DNA from 2 places in the Pseudomonas sp. FW306-02-D09B genome. Region 2 is predicted to be linked to the other one. Evidence: predicted binding sites of a transcription regulator. Region 2 holds the regulator's gene; the other holds the start of a gene.
The links. Region 2 encodes sigma-54, which starts transcription at its own class of promoters, with help from an activator protein. Its sites were predicted from a motif close to ANTGGCATNNANNTTGCTNT; they were not measured.

Region 1 (4,182 bases), on a different contig from region 2:
CCGTCTCGACGGCCAGCAGCTTTACGGGATCAATGTGTTCAAGGTTCGGGAGGTGCTGCAATGCCCCAAACTGACCCTGATGCCCAAGTCCAGTCCTGTCGTGTGCGGTGTGGCGAATATTCGTGGGGCAACCATTCCGATTCTGGATCTGGCAATGGCGACCGGCTCAGGCGGGTTGCAGGATCAAAGCAATCCCTTCGTGATCATCACGGAGTACAACACCAAGACCCAGGGTTTTTTGGTGAGGTCGGTCGAGCGGATCGTCAACATGAACTGGGAAGAAATCCATCCGCCGCCCAAGGGCACGGGTCGCGATCATTACCTGACCGCAGTGACTCGAGTCGACAATCAGTTAGTCGAAATCATCGACGTGGAAAAGGTCCTGGCGGAAGTTGCGCCGACGTCGGATGCGATTTCGGTTGGTGTGATCGATGCCGATACCCAACACAAGGCAATCTCCTTGCGAGTGCTCACGGTCGATGACTCGTCGGTGGCGCGCAAGCAGATCACGCGTTGCCTGCAGACGGTGGGGGTTGAAGTCGTTTCGTTGAACGACGGCCGGCAAGCGCTGGATTACCTGCGCAAACTGGTCGATGAGGGCAAGAAGCCGGAAGAAGAGTTTCTGATGATGATTTCCGACATCGAAATGCCCGAAATGGACGGCTACACCCTTACGAGCGAGATCCGCAGCGACCCTCGCATGCAAAAGCTCCATATCATCCTGCATACTTCGTTGTCAGGTGTATTCAATCAGGCGATGGTGAAGAAAGTCGGTGCCGATGACTTCCTTGCCAAATTCCGTCCTGATGACCTGGCATCCCGGGTAGTCGACCGGATCAAAGCAGCAGATATCAGCTAGTGGCCTTCGCTCCTGGCGGTCAATACGATTTAAGAGGCGGCATCATTGTCTACGGGTAATTTGGATTTCGAACAGTTCCGGGTCTTCCTGGAAAAAGCCTGTGGCATTTTGCTCGGTGAGAACAAGCAGTATCTGGTGTCGAGCCGTCTCAACAAACTGATGGAACAGCAAGGCATCAAGTCCTTGGGTGAGTTGGTGCAGCGGATGCAGACCCAACCGCGCAGTGGTTTGCGCGAGATGGTGGTGGACGCGATGACGACGAACGAAACCCTCTGGTTTCGTGACACCTATCCGTTTGAAGTCTTGAAGAACAAAGTGCTGCCTGAGTCCATCAAGGCCAGTCCCGGGCAGCGCCTACGGATCTGGTCGGCGGCGTGCTCGTCCGGGCAGGAACCGTATTCGCTGTCGATGTCGATCGACGAGTTCGAGCGGGTCAATATGGGGCAGTTGAAGATGGGGGTGCAGATCGTTGCCACCGACCTGTCCGGGACCATGTTGACCAACTGCAAGACCGGTGAGTACGACAGCCTGGCGATCGGTCGAGGTCTTTCGCCGGAGCGTCTGCAACGCTACTTCGATCCGAAAGGGCCGGGGCGTTGGGCGATCAAGGCACCGATCAAGAGTCGGGTGGAGTTCCGCTCGTTCAACCTGTTGGACAGCTACGCCAGTCTCGGCAAGTTCGACATCGTGTTCTGCCGCAACGTATTGATCTACTTCTCTGCCGAAGTGAAGAAAGACATTCTGCTGCGGATTCACAGCACGCTGAAGCCGGGCGGTTATCTATTCCTGGGGGCTTCCGAAGCGTTGAACGGTTTGCCGGATCATTATCAGATGGTTCAGTGCAGCCCGGGGATCATCTATCAGGCGAAGTGATCGGCCAGTCGTCGGTACTGAAAAAAAATAACGGGAGTCCTCAGGGGCTCCCGTTATTTTTTGCACAACACAATTCCCTCGTAGCAGCTGGCGCAGCCTGCGTTCGGCGCGGGCCGCGTTCGGACGTAGCCGTCGCAAATTCGGTATCCACGGATTACTGGAAGACCGCAGCGTCTGATTTTACGACCGCTTCGCGGCCGAACGCCGCCTTCGGCAGCTGCTACGGATTGCGTGCATCTCGGCATCCTGAGCGGCAGAAAAGCGGCAGGCGCCGGAAATCCGTTGCCGCTTTTCTGGCATTGCCGCTTTGCCGCCGCTCGCAAAGCCCCGGTTTATGGGGTTTTAGAAGCTGGCACGGGGCTTGCTATAACCCTGTTACGAAAAATCAGGTCACCCAAAGGTTTCCGACATGAGCATCAGCTTCGATAAAGCGCTCGGTATCCACGAACAAGCCCTGGGCTTCCGCGCTCAGCGTGCCGAGGTCCTGGCCAACAACATTGCCAACGCCGATACCCCGAACTACAAGGCTCGGGATCTGGATTTCTCGTCGGTGCTGGCCGCCCAGAACGACAAGAACAAGAACGGCACCTTTGCTTTGAACATGACCAACAGCCGTCATATCGAAGCCCAGGGTATGAGCAGTGGTGAGGAGTCGTTGCTGTATCGCACGCCGATGCAACCGTCGATTGACCAAAACACCGTGGACGCCCAACTGGAACAGTCGAACTACGCGCAAAACGCGGTCAACTTCCAGGCTAGCTTCACGCTGCTCAACAGCAAATTCAAAGGGCTGGTATCAGCCCTGCGCGGGGAGTAATCCATGTCTCTGTCCAGTGTATTCAACATTGCCGGTAGCGGCATGAGTGCTCAAACCACTCGCTTGAACACCGTCGCCAGTAACATCGCCAACGCCGAGACCGTCTCTTCGAGCATCGATCAGACCTACCGTGCCCGTCACCCGGTGTTTGCCACCATGTTCCAAGGCGGTCAGTCCGGTGGCAGCAATTCGCTGTTCCAGAATCAGGATGCCGCGGGCCAGGGCGTGCAGGTACTCGGCGTAGTCGAAGATCAAAGCAACCTCGAAGCACGCTACGAGCCGAACCATCCGGCGGCTGACGCCAAGGGTTACGTGTATTACCCCAACGTCAACGTGGTGGAGGAAATGGCCGACATGATTTCTGCCAGTCGTTCGTTCCAGACCAACGCGGAAATGATGAACACCGCCAAAACCATGATGCAGAAGGTCCTGACCCTCGGTCAGTGATAAGGGGCGATTTTTATGAGCGTTACCGATTCCACCGGCGGCCTGAGCATGACCGACCTGCTGGCGAACTCCTCGGTCAAAAGCACCGGTACGGCCGCGAATGGCCTTTCCGCAGCAACCAGTAGCGCGACTGGCGGCAAGGCGCTGGGCAAGGACGCGTTCCTGCAGTTGCTGGTGACCCAGCTGAAGAACCAGGACCCGCTTTCGCCACAGGATAATGGCGCATTCGTGGCTCAACTGGCGCAGTTCAGTAGCCTTGAAGGGATCACTTCCCTCAATACGACTGTGAGTTCTCTCGCCAGTAATTTCAGCTCTTCCCAGGCGTTGCAGGCTTCTTCTCTGGTGGGGCGTTCGGTGATTGCGCAAACCAGCACCGCTCAGATCAGCGACCCGAGCAAGGGCCTGACCGGTACGGTGAACCTGACATCGTCCATCACCGATGGAACGGTGACTATCAGCGATGCCAGCGGAAAGGTTGTGAGAACCCTTAACCTGGGCACTAAGCCTGCAGGCAGCGCCAGCTTCACTTGGGACGGCAACGACAATAGCGGCGCCGCAGTCGCTGCGGGCACTTATACCGTCAAGGCCAATGCGCCGATCAACGGCACGGCGACCGATCTGGCCACCTACCTGCCAGCAACGGTCAACAGCGTGACGCTGAGCCAAACCGGCGGCGAGTTGATGCTCAATCTTGCAGGTCTGGGCCCTATCGCCCTGTCCAAAGTTCAAACCATTGGTCTATAGAGCCGGCTAACGCGGCATAAAGGAGTGGAATATGTCTTTCAATATCGGCCTTAGCGGTCTCTATGCAGCCAACAAACAACTGGACGTGACCGGCAACAACATCGCCAACGTTGCGACCGCCGGTTTCAAGTCTTCGCGCGCCGAGTTCGCCGATGTCTACTCGGCAACCAAGCTGGGCAACGGCTCTAAAGTTGTCGGTAGCGGTGTAAACCTGGCCAACGTATCCCAGCAGTTCACCCAGGGTGATATCAACAACACCGGCAACGTGCTGGACATGGGTATCAATGGCTCGGGTTTCTTCACCCTGAGCAATAACGGTTCGACGACCTACACCCGTGCCGGTACGTTCAAGGTCGACAAGGATGGCTTCATCACCAATACCAATCAAACTGCCCGTTTGCAGGGTTACGGTGTGGACGCCAATGGCAAGGTCATCAACGGC
Region 2 (4,182 bases):
TTTAGCTAAGGTCGCGGTGGCGAACCTGGACGTTCTTCAGGGATTGTTGCAGGACCTGACCCAGGCGTTCGGTCAGGTAGACGGAGCGATGATGCCCGCCGGTGCAGCCAATGGCGATGGTGACGTAAGCGCGGTTGCTGGCGGCAAAGCGCGGTAGCCATTTGAGCAGGTAAGTGGAGATGTCCTGGAACATCTCTTCGACATCCGGTTGAGCTGCCAGGTACTCGGCAACCGGCTGGTCCAGCCCGGACTGACCGCGCAGTTCCGGCTTCCAGTATGGGTTCGGCAAGCAACGTACGTCGAACACCAGATCGGCATCCACCGGCATGCCCCGCTTGAAGCCGAAGGATTCCACCAGAAACGCAGTGCCCGGCTCTGGCTGGTTCAAGAGGCGCAACTTGATGGTATCGCGCAACTGATACAGGTTCAGATTGGTGGTGTTGACCTTGAGGTCCGCCAGGTCGGCAATCGGCCCCAGCAGATTGGTTTCGTCATCGATGGCTTCGGCCAGCGAGCGGTTGGCGCTGCTCAGCGGGTGGCGGCGACGGGTTTCCGAGAAACGCTTGAGCAAGGTTTCTTCGTCGGCGTCCAGGTACAGCACATCGCATTGAATGTGCCGGCTGCGCACTTCTTCCAGGAGTTCCGGGAAGCGTGACAGGTGGCTCGGCAGGTTGCGCGCATCGATGGAAACCGCAACCAGCGGTTGCGCCAGTTCGGTGTGAATCAGTGCGCGCTCGGCCAGTTCCGGTAACAGGCCGGCCGGCAGGTTGTCGATGCAGTAGTAACCGTTGTCCTCCAGTACATCGAGGGCGGTACTTTTACCTGAGCCAGAACGGCCGCTGACGATGATCAAGCGCATGATTAGTGACCGTTCTGCTCGTCGAGGACAACCTGATACAAGGCTTCATTACTTTTTGCGCTGCGCAGGCGATCACGGACTTCTTTACGATCAAGCATGCTGGCGATCTGGCGCAGCAGTTCCAGGTGCGCATCGGTAGCGGCTTGCGGGACCAGCAGAACGAATAGCAGGTCGACCGGAGCGCCGTCGATGGCGTCGAAATCTATAGGAGCGTCCAGGTGCATCAAGGCACTGATGGGCGACTCGCAACCTTTGAGGCGGCAGTGGGGGATGGCGATGCCGTTGCCAAAACCGGTGGAGCCGAGTTTTTCACGGGCGACCAGACTCTCGAAGACATCCTGCATGGCCAGACCCGGCACTTCGCGGGCGATCAGGTTGGCAATTTGTTCGAGGGCTTTCTTTTTACTGCCGCCCGGCACGTTCACCAAAGAACGGCCGGGGGTCAGGATGTTTTCAAGTCGGATCATGGGTTGGGAGTGTTAACGACCGGTCGCGCCCTGGAGGAGGCTCTGGGTCTTTTCCTTATGCTTTTTGAGTTGTTTATCCAGCTTGTCGGTCAGGGCGTCGATCGCGGCATACATGTCGTTATGCTCAGCGTTGGCGACCACTTCTCCACCGGGGATATGCAGCGTGGCTTCGATTTTCTGCAGCAGCTTCTCGACGGTCAACGTGACCTGCACATTGGTGATCTTGTCGAAATGCCTTTCTAATCGGTCGAGCTTTTCGCCGATGTAGATGCGCAGGGGTTCGGTCACTTCCAGTTGGTGTCCACTGATGTTGACTTGCATACAGCTTCTCCTTCGTTGCCAGTGCATAAGGCGGCAGGCTGGCTTGCCTGCCACTAGAGCGTGTCCGAAAAGCTTTCGAACACACCCTGGAACGCTATGGCGTAGCCCGTCACATCAACCGCTTGCGTTCGCTCGAAGGCGCGATCCCCAGGGACTCGCGGTACTTGGCGACGGTGCGGCGGGCCACCTGAATGCCTTGTGCCTCCAGTAAACCAGCGATCTTGCTGTCACTCAACGGCTTTTTCTGATTTTCCGCTGCAACCAGTTTTTTGATGATCGCGCGGATCGCTGTGGACGAGCATTCGCCGCCTTCAGAGGTGCTGACATGGCTGGAGAAAAAGTATTTCAGTTCATAAATACCGCGTGGGGTATGCATGAATTTTTGCGTGGTCACCCGTGAAATCGTCGACTCGTGCATGCCGACCGCTTCAGCGATGTCATGCAGGACCAAAGGCTTCATGGCCTCATCGCCGTACTCAAGGAAGCCGCGCTGGTGCTCGACGATCTGGGTAGCGACTTTCATCAGGGTTTCGTTGCGGCTTTGCAGGCTCTTGATGAACCAGCGCGCTTCCTGCAACTGATTGCGCATGAAGGTGTTGTCGGCGCTGGTGTCGGCGCGGCGGACAAAGCCGGCGTACTGCGGGTTGACGCGCAGGCGCGGAACCGACTCCTGGTTCAACTCCACCAGCCAGCGCTCGTTGTCTTTGCGCACGATGACGTCGGGAACGACGTACTCGGCTTCACTGGACTCGATTTGCGAGCCTGGACGCGGATTCAGGCTTTGCACCAGTTCGATGACCTGGCGTAGCTCATCTTCCTTGAGCTTCATGCGGCGCATCAGTTGGCTGTAGTCGCGGCTGCCCAGCAGGTCGATGTAATCGATGACGAGGCGCTTGGCCTCAGCCAGCCAAGGGGTCTTGGCGGGCAATTGACGCAGTTGCAGCGACAGGCATTCGCTGAGGTTGCGTGCGCCGATACCGGCCGGCTCGAATTGCTGGATGCGATGCAGGACGGCTTCGATCTCGTCGAGCTCGATGTCCAGTTCCGGATCGAAGGCTTCGAGGATTTCCTCGAGGGTTTCGTCCAGGTAGCCCTGATTGTTGATGCAATCGATCAGGGTCACCGCGATCAGTCGATCGGTGTCGGACATCGGCGCCAGGTTCAATTGCCAGAGCAGATGACTCTGCAGGCTTTCGCCGGCGGAAGTGCGAGTGGTGAAGTCCCATTCGTCGTCATCGTTGCTCGGCAGGCTGCTGGCGCTGGTCTGGTAAACGTCTTCCCAGGCGGTGTCGACCGGCAGTTCGTTAGGGATGCGCTCATTCCAGTCGCCTTCCTCGAGGTTATCTACCGTCGGCGCGGTTTCCTGGTAGGAGGGTTCCTGGATGTCGGTGTTGGGTTTCTGCTCGATATTGTCCGCCATCGGGTCGGCGTTATCGAAGTCGTCGCCTTCTTCCTGGCGTTCGAGCATTGGATTGGACTCCAGTGCCTCCTGGATTTCCTGTTGCAGGTCCAGGGTCGACAATTGGAGCAGGCGGATGGCCTGTTGCAGCTGCGGTGTCATCGTCAGCTGCTGGCCCATTCTCAAGACTAGCGATGGTTTCATGGCAGGGGCTTAACACCTTATTCGCCGGCGCACATGCGCCATCCACTACAGGGCGCCGGAGCGCCAAACATAAGCAAATTATATGCCTGAAACTGAAGTGTTTGCCTAGAGCGCTGTAACAATAAATACGTATAGTTTTATTGGGGCAAGCGCTCCGGCGACTGACCAGACACCTCAGTGCTTACAGGCGGAACTCATGGCCCAGATACACTTCCTTGACCAGGTCGTTGGCCAGGATGGTTTCGGCGTCGCCTTCGGCGATCAATTGACCGTCGTTGACGATGTAGGCGGTTTCGCAGATGTCCAGGGTTTCACGAACGTTGTGGTCCGTGATCAGCACGCCGATACCCTTGGCTTTGAGGTGATGAATGATCTGCTTGATGTCGCCCACCGAAATCGGGTCCACGCCGGCGAAAGGTTCGTCGAGCAGGATGAATTTCGGTGCCGTGGCCAGGGCGCGAGCGATTTCCACACGGCGACGTTCGCCACCGGAAAGGCTCATGCCGAGGTTGTCGCGGATGTGGTTGATGTGGAATTCCTGCAACAGGCTTTCCAGCTCTTTACGACGACCGGCCTTGTCGAGTTCCTTGCGGGTCTCGAGGATGGCCATGATGTTGTCGGCGACCGAAAGTTTGCGGAAGATCGACGCTTCTTGTGGCAGATAGCCGATACCCGCTCGTGCACGACCGTGCATTGGCTGGTGGCTGACGTCCAGGTCGTCGATCAGTACGCGACCCTGATCGGCCTGGACCAGGCCCACGATCATGTAGAAGCAGGTCGTCTTGCCGGCACCGTTCGGGCCAAGCAGGCCGACGATCTGGCCGCTGTCGATCGACAGGCTGACGTCACGCACGACCTGGCGGCTCTTGTAGCTCTTGGCCAGATGCTGGGCTTTCAGAGTTGCCATTACTGGGCCTTCTGCTCGTCGGTTT

Region 1: the regulator sigma-54 is predicted to act here: its motif matches at 2,081-2,100, upstream of flgB (flagellar basal body rod protein FlgB).

What each region holds. Positions count from the first base shown of each region.
Region 1 is NZ_JBYSXY010000026.1:29,712-33,893, forward strand. Features, by position in the region: gene AC3WK5_RS27400 (chemotaxis protein CheV) at 1-859, shown strand, start outside; gene cheR (protein-glutamate O-methyltransferase CheR) at 905-1,732, shown strand; gene flgB (flagellar basal body rod protein FlgB) at 2,142-2,549, shown strand; gene flgC (flagellar basal body rod protein FlgC) at 2,553-2,996, shown strand; gene flgD (flagellar hook assembly protein FlgD) at 3,012-3,740, shown strand; gene flgE (flagellar hook protein FlgE) at 3,772-4,182, shown strand, end outside.
Region 2 is NZ_JBYSXY010000018.1:48,011-52,192, reverse strand. Features, by position in the region: gene rapZ (RNase adapter RapZ) at 2-859, opposite strand; gene ptsN (PTS IIA-like nitrogen regulatory protein PtsN) at 862-1,326, opposite strand; gene hpf (ribosome hibernation-promoting factor, HPF/YfiA family) at 1,339-1,647, opposite strand; gene AC3WK5_RS24655 (RNA polymerase factor sigma-54) at 1,757-3,250, opposite strand; gene lptB (LPS export ABC transporter ATP-binding protein) at 3,432-4,157, opposite strand; gene lptA (lipopolysaccharide transport periplasmic protein LptA) at 4,157-4,182, opposite strand, start outside.